DNA from 4 places in the Mesorhizobium sp. C268A genome. Region 4 is predicted to be linked to each of the others. Evidence: riboswitches for the same ligand, from Rfam matches in the RefSeq annotation. Region 4 holds a riboswitch; each other region holds the start of a gene.
The links. Region 4 has a riboswitch for cobalamin ahead of NKL06_RS14360 (aromatic ring-hydroxylating oxygenase subunit alpha). Riboswitches for the same ligand answer to the same signal wherever they lie in the genome.

Region 1 (2,195 bases), 730 kb from region 4:
GCAATTCGCACAGTGTGCTGCGGATTCGCTTGCGGCGCAGAAAGCCTACGTTTCCCAGCTGAAACTTGGTGCAGCAAAGCTAGTTATCAGCGTCGATCGGCCGGCTACACCAAGGGCATCGACTCAGCGGACTTCGTTTAGACAACAGCCGGGTTATGGTGCCTGCGGATGACTTCCACTATCTCGGCTTGGGATGGATCAGCGAGGCCAGAATGCCTTCGTATCGGACTGTGTAGAATTGCACACCGCACTGGAGCGTGCACTGGATAAAACCGGGGTTCTGCCGACCGTATGATGCGAATATGAAGCACGCGAGCTTTGCCTGCAATTCCGCGTTCCTCAATGCGGAGCACCTGGCGACGAGATACTTAGTTTGCTGCCTGAATGAGGTCTAAAACGGCTTATCGGGACTAAGTAGCGCCGTGCAGCGCCGCCAATCGGCGGACGGAATATTTCACAATGCTAGACAAAGGCGTAAAAGTGCGATCACATAACGACATAAACATTTCGTTATGCGTCATTGACAAAAGAGCGAACTGCTGTGATTGTCTGCGTGTCGTGGTTCTCGCGTGCGGCGCTGCCGCAGCGGAGCTAAGAGGGAAGCCGGTGCGATGCCGGCGCTGCCCCCGCAACTGTTAGCGGCGAGCCAACCCCAATCACGTCACTGAGGCGAATACCCTCAGGAAGACGGGTAGAGGCTATGACCCCGCGAGCCAGGAGACCTGCCACGCGAATTACGTCCACGGGCGGGGTGTCTCGGTGGCCGCTGCAACCCGGCGTTGATGCCGGCCTGCTAGCGCCTTCCTTGTCACCGACGCCCCAATCATCGGGGTATGACATGACTGTCTCTCAGCAAATTCCTGTAGCAACGCTCGGCGTGCCGCGCTTCGGTCGTCGGCGAGAACTGAAATTCGCGCTTGAAAGCTACTGGTCCGGAACATCGTCCGCTGGCGACCTTCTCACGACGTCGAAGGCGCTCCGTGCCGCTAGCTGGGAAGAGCAGCGCGATCGCGGCGTGTCGAAAATCCCGTCGAACGACTTCTCGCTTTACGACCATGTGCTCGACACCGCAGCCATGGTCGGGGCCGTTCCATCCCGTTACGGCTGGAATAGCGGCGAGGTCCCACTTGACATCTACTTCGCAATGGCGCGCGGCAACCAGGGTCAGACGGAGGATTGTGGACACGCTGGTTACCAGGAGGAGGCTCATGGACCTGGTGTAACCGCGATGGAAATGACCAAGTGGTTTGACACCAACTACCACTACATTGTGCCGGAACTCGATGATGATCAGACGTTCGCCCTCTCGTCATCGAAGCCGGTCGATTACTTCCTCGAGGCTAAAGCTCTCGGCATTCACACACGCCCAGTCATCCTTGGACCCATCACCTTCCTCAAGCTGGCGAAATCGCCTGCCGAGGGGTTCGGTCCCATCGCGCTCCTACCGCGGCTGCTGCCGGTTTACGAGCAGCTTCTGGAGAGGCTGAAGCTGTCGGGAGCCGACTGGGTGCAGATCGATGAGCCAGCGCTTGTCCTCGATCTGAACCCGAACGAACGAGCTGCGTTCGAATTCGCCTATGGCCAGCTGTCGAAAGCCGCGCCCGAGCTGAAGATCATGCTGGCTACGTATTTCGGGTCGCTGGGAGACAATCTCGAAACCGCGATTTCTCTGCCCCTGGCCGGCCTGCATATTGATCTCGTGCGCGCTCCCGAGCAGCTGGAAACGGTGGCTCGGCTCGCTCCGAAGGATCTGGTGCTCTCGCTTGGCTTGATCGATGGCCGCAACGTCTGGCGTGCGAACCTGCCCGCCATTCTCGACCGCATCAAACCGATCGTCGCCGGCTGGCCCTTGGACCGCGTCGAGATCGCGCCTTCTTGCTCGATGCTGCATGTGCCGATTGATCTGCGCATGGAGACGGAACTCGACGCGGACATCAGGTCGTGGCTCGCCTTCGCGGCCCAGAAGACCGACGAGCTGGTCTTGCTAGCCGGGGCCCTGTCCCAAGGCAGGGATGCGGTGGCAGGCGCGTTGAAAGCGTCTGCCGAGGCTGCCGCCACGCGCGTGACATCCACGAGGATCCATGACCCGCTTGTTCAGGGGCGGATCGCTAGCATTGAGGACAGCGCGAAGCGACGAGAGAGCGCTTTTGGCGAGCGCTCCAGAGTCCAGGCCGGCTCACTCGGGCTGCCGCCGT
Region 2 (2,195 bases), on a different contig from region 4:
TTCCGCCTCGAGATCATGGTCGGAAAGCATATGATTGGTCAGCCACAGCGTCAGGCAATCGACGAGCACCGGCTGGTTGTCGGGCAAGGCTTCGAGCGCTCCGACAAGATCGAGCGGCGCGTCGATGGTCGCCCAGCCTTCGCCGCGCCGCGAGCGATGCAGCGCGATGCGCTCGCGCATCTCATCGTCATAGGCTTCGGCGGTGGCGATATAGGCCCATGGCGGCGGCAACGCCGTCGCCAAAGTTTCGGCATGCGCGCTCTTGCCGGAGCGCGCACCGCCGATGATGAAGGTCAAACTGCGATCAGGCAAAGCTGTCGCGCAGGCTGGTCGCGGTGCCGGTGAAGCGCGTGCGCACTATGCCGACAACTGCGCCGAGCACCACCCAGAACACCAGATTGGTCAGCGTCACCGCCACCACGAACTGATGATGCAGGCTCTCCGGGATCGGCGTTACGAAACTGTCAGGCTGCGGCGCGCCGACAATATGCGGGGCGACGATCAGGACGACGGCGAGCACGGTCAGGGGCGCCGACGTGCGGAAGGTGATAAGGGCAAGACCGATCGCCGTTGTCATCACCGTTGCCCACCACCAGATCTGGCGCTGCATGAGATCGGCCGCCGGCATTGCCGGCAGTTCCGGCGGCAGGCCGAGTCCCGGCGCCAGCGTGAACACGGCAAAGCCGGCCAGACCCCAGAACACGCCCTGGCGCCAGCTGCCGATGCCGCCGGCGAACTCGGAAACCGCCACCAGGACCAGCGCGAAGCCGATGCCGGTGACAATGTTGGCGACGACACTGAAGGCGAAGCGCTCGAAGCCGTCGGCCGGCGCCCAGCCTTCGTCCTCCGCCGGCGCGGCTGCTCCAGCCGGGGCTGCGCTGCTCACGGCATTTTCCGCCGGCGCGGCGGTGCTCATGGCATTGGTGTCCGCAGCGTTGGCGGCGGGCGCCGCGGCATGCTCATGCTCATGGCCGCCACCAGCCTTTTCGTAGACCTCCGCCTTGAGGATCAGCGGCACGGTGGCGTAGGCCTGCATGCAGGCGAGAGCGACGCCGGCCACGAGCCCTGCGATCGCCGCGATGAACACGACGTTGCGAAACAGGTTCATGATGTCAGATCCTGGTCAGTGGCAGGGAAACGCCATCGAATGGCGATAGTCGTGCGCCGCATTGTGGACCGCATCGATGTGCGAGAAACCGACAACGCCGACGACGAAAATGCCCAGAAACGCGCTAAGCACGAGCTGCATGAAGCGCGACTGCGAGGAGACGGAAGCGCCGAGGGAGACGGAAGCGGTATTCATATCTTGTCCTTTCGCCCTCCACCCGAGGGCATCGAAGTCAGTTCCCTGTCGCCGGCAGGTCTCCTGGCTCGCGGATCAGCGCCCTTCCCCACCTTCCCGAAGAAAAAATCCCCAGTGGCTTGGAGAGGACTACCGCACACAGTTGCGGGGGCAGCCACGGCATTGGGCAACAAGTCAGCCCTCACCGCATTCCCTCTTGGTCCCTAACGGAACCGACGACATGCATGACTATAGGCTGAAACGGCCGCATCCGGCAAACCAAATTCCGCCGGCCAACAGCGCGAATGCGCCATGCGGCGTTACGGGTTCAACGCGGTGATCCGCTCGGCAACCAGCCGCTGCAGCCGCCACAGATGGCGATCGTGAATGCCGCGCTCTTCAAGGTTTTTCACCGTGTTGTAGAGATAGTCGGCGCCCGACCCCCAGTGCCCGCAGGACGTTGCCAGCCTTTCGACGACCTTGCCCTCGTCGAGCGGTCCTGAATAGGTCAGGCCGTTGCGGTTGATGACGAAGGCCAATGCCCTGAGCGGTCCGGCCTCGCTTGCAAGCTTGAGCATGCGCGGCCGGTAGCTTGTCGGCTTCAGCGTGACTTCGCGCCGGAAAAGCCGGCCCAACTGCTCGCGCCGGTTATTGTCGGTCAGCCGAAAGGCGACGCCCTTGCATTGTCCGCCACGGTCCAGCGCCATCATCAGGCCGGGGCTGTCCTTGGTGCCGCGCCAGCGCGTCATGTTCATGCAAAAGGACCGATGCCAGCCGCGCGCCAAGGCAACGCGGTCCTCGACATAATCTATTTCCGGTTTCCAGATCAGCGATCCATAGCCGAACAGCCATAGCGGTTCGCTATCCCGGAGTTCGACCTGCAATTCATCCAGCAGCGCGTCATAGTCGGCTT
Region 3 (2,195 bases), on a different contig from region 4:
ATCTTCACGGCGCGGGCGGAATGTTCATTGATGATGGCGTTGGCGCGGGCAGAACCGGCGGCGTCCATCAAATCGCTTTTCGACAGGATGATCAAATCGGCGCAGGCGATCTGGTCCTCGAACACTTCTTCGACAGGATCGTCATGGTCGAGCGTCTCGTCCTGAGCGCGCTGTGCCTGCAAAGCGTCCATGTCGTTGGCGACGCGGCCTTCGGCCAGCGCCGGGCCGTCTACCACGGCGATGACACCGTCGACGGTTACCCGGCTCTTCACGCTCGGCCACTGGAACGCCTGGACCAGGGGCTTGGGCAGAGCCAGGCCCGAAGTCTCGATCAGGATGTGGTCAACCTTCGGTGTCAGCGCGAGGATCTTGTCGAGGGCGGGCACGAAATCGTCGGCGACTGTACAGCAGATGCAGCCATTGGCCAGTTCGACGATGTTTTCCTCGGGGCAGGTGTCGATGCCGCAGCCTTTCAGGATTTCCCCGTCGATGCCGATGTCGCCGAACTCGTTGACGATGATCGCGATGCGCTTGCCGCCGGCATTTTCCAGGAGATGGCGGACCAGCGTCGTCTTGCCGGCGCCGAGGAAGCCTGTAACGACAGTGCAGGGAACACGGGAGAGGTTGGCGGCCGGGTTTGAAGCGTTCATCGTCAGTCCTTCAGCATGTCGAGGGGTGGGATGCGGGCAACGAGGCCGCGCTTGAGGCTATCGGGCCGGCCGCGCCACGGGATGAGGCCGTCGGCCGAAGTCGCGAAGAGCTTTGCGCCGGTAACGAGGTCGGCGCCGCTGGTTGCGGTCAGATCGCCGAAGACATAGCTCCAGCAGCCATCGCGCAGGATCGCGGCGCTGAGGCGGCGCTTGCAATTGCCGAGACATTCGGCGGTGCGGACCCGGATATCGCCGGCAGCGGCGCGGCGTGTGTCCTCAGCCAGCAATTCGCCGGCGCGCGGATGGGCGTCGGAACCGGTCTCATCGCGGCAGGAGGCGCAGACGATGACGGTCACGCCGGTCAGGGCGTCGTTGTCGCCGGACGCAATGTCCGTTGTGCCAGCCGAAAAACTGCTGTTCTGGTCCAAAAACCGTGCTCCTTGCCCGGAAACCCGCCAGGCGATCGGATACTTTGTCTCAGACGGCAGGTCTCCTGGCTCGCGAGTCATTGCCTTGGTTAGCCGCCTTCCCGGTGTTACCCAGTGGCTTTCGGCCTTGGCTCTTCGCTTACAGTTGCGGGGACAGCCGCGGATTTGGGATTTTTTCGTCCCGCACCGCATTCCCTCTTGGCCCTTGCCGTTGCGGGCAGGGGACCGTCTGGAGCGGATTTAGGCTTTTGCAGGCAGCGGTGTCAACGCACGGCTACGACATGGCGATGTCGGCAGGGGCTGTCATGTCCCGGCTTCCGGCAGTGCCAGGATGACCTGTCGGATAGCTTGATAGCCATCGCTATAGTCCCAGTCATGACCGACAGCCAGATTCTGTCCCTCATGCCAAACCGCGTTGTCCAGAAGGACTTCGGCACTAATCAGCGTGCCCTTCAAGCCTGCCAGAAAGGTCCGGACAAAATGGCTTCCGGGGGGTACCGAAGCTGTGAACAGCTTTTCCAGCTTGGCATAGAATGCTGGATAGCCTGGTGTCAGCGAGCATAGCTCGGTTGTGGCCTGGGAAATGACCGGGCCGCTATAGATTTTCCAGCGGGCATCTTTTCGCCAGATCTTCCAACTGGCGCTGCTTCGCTGCCAAAGCTCTATTTCGGCCTGCATGTTCTCGCAGACGTGATCGGCCAGTCCCTCAATGGCCACATGGAAAACACCACGGAGAAACTTTTCAAACGCCTGGTTCAGTTCCTGTTCGCGCGTGTCGCCGAAGCCAGCAAAGGATTCAATGACCGGCTGAACATCAAGCAGCGGAGAAAAAATGTAGATTTCCAGGACCAGCCGGTCAGAACTCGTCTCGAACACCTCAGCCTCAAACCGAAGCTGCTTCGATTGGAGCATGACGTCCCTATCTCTGCGGACTGCATCTATTCCATGCGCAATGAGGGCGCCATGGATCATGTCGAGCACTTTGTCCGATGCCATTGCACAACCTACGAGGCTTATTGAGGCGTCTATGACAGACGCTGCAAGGGTTGGCCATCTCTCTCGCTAGCCAATGCCGGCCCCAGATTGCCGGCCGGCGTCACTTCGATGCGCTCAAGGC
Region 4 (2,195 bases):
TGAACGACAGGCTGCTTGTCAGCGTGCGCCGGCTTCTGAATGGAAGCCGTATACGAGCTGTCGACCGAGACGGCTGGCTGGTTCGCACCATTGGAACCGTAATTGTCGCTACCGGCGAAGGCGCTGCCGGTGATCGCCAAAACGGCTGCGGCAGTGAGGATGATCTTTTTCATTTTTAGGACTCCAGTTTGTCTGTCCGTCTAGCGGCGTGTCTTGGGAGGAATTCGCGTCGTTCGGACAGCCCCGATGTGGGAAAGCCATAGGCTGGTTTCCAATCACGAAGTTGTTCCGTGTGGACCACGGTCCTGCACCTTGAAATTGTGCCAGGAAGTTCCTCTATGGTCATTTATCGCATTGTTTTCAGTTGCTTATGTCGAACCGAGTGGTTCGCTCCGGTGTCGGTTTCCGGGCCGTCGTTCACACCGTCCTGCACGCATTGTCAACAGAAACGAACCGTTCGGTTCGATTAGAGATTGCTAATAGTAACTTTTCGATACCGTTGAGCCCTTTTTGCCCCCGATCGGAACTGGATCCGCAGCGATTCGAAACGGCGATGATAGCGCCGCAAGACAGGATCTCAGCCCTTCGGTGGTCGGCGGGGCGTATGCCGCGCGTGTCGCGCCGCATGGATACGATGTCGCTTTCATGCCGACGTCGCGATCGCTGCCGTGATTAGATGATCGCATCTCAGGTGCCGCTTCGTGACGACGCAGCGGAGAATTGGGAAGCCGGTCAGAATCCGGCGCTGCCCCCGCAACGGTGGTGGAGTTGAAGTCGCAACGGGAGACCACTGGGCAAGAGCCTGGGAAGGTGTCGCGATGGTCCGCAAGGACAACTCCAGAGCCCGGAAACCAGCCCGAGATGCATAGACTCGACTGATCGCGGTGGGCGGTCAAGAGGTGGATAGTGCATGTCCGGCGCCGCGCCGGCCTGCGTCCGATCCTTCCTCCATCACCACCAAGTTCAGTCCTTAAACCACGAGGACAGAACTATGGATACGCGCAACGACATGCTGAGGCTCCTGAACGGCCGCAAGCAAGGCTTTTCGCTGGAACAGCCCTTCTACACCGACCCGGACTATTTCAAGCTCGACATGGAGCTTATCTGGTATCGCGACTGGCTGTTCATCGGCCATGATTGCGAACTGCCGAAGCCCGGCAGCTATATCACCGTGCAGATCGGCGATTATCCGGTGGTGCTGGTCCGCGACCAGAAGGGCAACATCAACGCCTTTCACAATTCCTGCCGCCATCGCGGCAGCCGTGTCTGCAACACTGAGAAGGGCATGGCGGCAAAGCTTGTCTGCCCCTATCACCAGTGGACCTACGAGCTTGACGGCCGGCTGCTGTTTGCCCGCCAGATGGCCGACGGTTTCGACAAGAGCCAGTTCGGCCTGAAGCCCGTCGCCTGCGAGAGCGTCGGCGGCTACATCTTCATCTGCCTGGCGAAAGAACCTGCCGACTTTGCGCCGATGCGCGCCATGATAGAGCCCTACCTCAAGCCGCACCGGCTGAATGAAGCCAAGGTCGCCTTCGAGAGCACCATCATCGAGAAGGGCAACTGGAAGCTGGTCTGGGAAAACAACCGCGAATGCTATCACTGCGCCGGCAATCATCCAGAGCTGTGCAAGACATTCCCCGAAGCGCCGACGGTGACCGGCGTGCAGGGCGCCGACAGCGATCCGGAGATGCTGGCGCACTGGGCGAAATGCGAGGCGGCGGGCCTGCCGAGCAAGTTCCGCATCGATCCGGCCGGGCAATACCGCGCCACCCGCGCGCCGCTGCTGCGCGATGCCGTCAGCTACACGATGTCGGGAAAGCGCGCGGTGACGAAGAACCTGTCCGACACTGTTGCCGCCGACCGCATCGGCACCTTGATGCACTACCACTATCCGACGACCTGGAACCACATACTGATCGACCATGCGGTCACCTTCCGGGTGCTGCCGATCAGCGCCACCGAAACCGCGGTGACGACCAAGTGGCTGGTGCACAAGGATGCGGTCGAGGGGGTCGACTACAACCTTGAGGAGCTCACCCATGTCTGGACCGAGACCAACGACCAGGACCGCCGCATCGTCGAGGAAAACGCCTTCGGCATCCTGTCTCCGGCCTATGAGCCCGGCCCCTATTCGGAGCTGCACGAGGGCGGCGTGATCCAGTTCGTCGAATGGTACGCGGCCTTCATCGGCCCGC

Region 1: linked by a shared signal. The riboswitch ahead of metE (5-methyltetrahydropteroyltriglutamate--homocysteine S-methyltransferase) and the one ahead of NKL06_RS14360 (aromatic ring-hydroxylating oxygenase subunit alpha) in region 4 are both predicted to bind cobalamin.
Region 2: linked by a shared signal. The riboswitch ahead of NKL06_RS29680 (CbtB domain-containing protein) and the one ahead of NKL06_RS14360 (aromatic ring-hydroxylating oxygenase subunit alpha) in region 4 are both predicted to bind cobalamin.
Region 3: linked by a shared signal. The riboswitch ahead of NKL06_RS29910 (DUF1636 family protein) and the one ahead of NKL06_RS14360 (aromatic ring-hydroxylating oxygenase subunit alpha) in region 4 are both predicted to bind cobalamin.

Annotation. Positions count from the first base shown of each region.
Region 1 covers NZ_JAMYVX010000001.1:2,259,999-2,262,193, forward strand. The annotation lists cobalamin riboswitch at 543-744, shown strand; gene metE (5-methyltetrahydropteroyltriglutamate--homocysteine S-methyltransferase) at 839-2,195, shown strand, end outside.
Region 2 covers NZ_JAMYVX010000003.1:581,352-583,546, forward strand. The annotation lists gene cobU (bifunctional adenosylcobinamide kinase/adenosylcobinamide-phosphate guanylyltransferase) at 1-312, opposite strand, end outside; gene NKL06_RS29675 (CbtA family protein) at 305-1,108, opposite strand; gene NKL06_RS29680 (CbtB domain-containing protein) at 1,124-1,303, opposite strand; cobalamin riboswitch at 1,340-1,535, opposite strand; gene NKL06_RS29685 (gamma-glutamylcyclotransferase) at 1,603-2,195, opposite strand, start outside.
Region 3 covers NZ_JAMYVX010000003.1:627,004-629,198, reverse strand. The annotation lists gene cobW (cobalamin biosynthesis protein CobW) at 1-650, opposite strand, end outside; gene NKL06_RS29910 (DUF1636 family protein) at 653-1,078, opposite strand; cobalamin riboswitch at 1,117-1,323, opposite strand; gene NKL06_RS29905 (DUF6348 family protein) at 1,382-2,074, opposite strand; gene NKL06_RS29900 (winged helix-turn-helix domain-containing protein) at 2,104-2,195, opposite strand, start outside.
Region 4 covers NZ_JAMYVX010000001.1:2,985,739-2,987,933, reverse strand. The annotation lists gene NKL06_RS14365 (DUF680 domain-containing protein) at 1-173, opposite strand, end outside; cobalamin riboswitch at 673-874, shown strand; gene NKL06_RS14360 (aromatic ring-hydroxylating oxygenase subunit alpha) at 992-2,195, shown strand, end outside.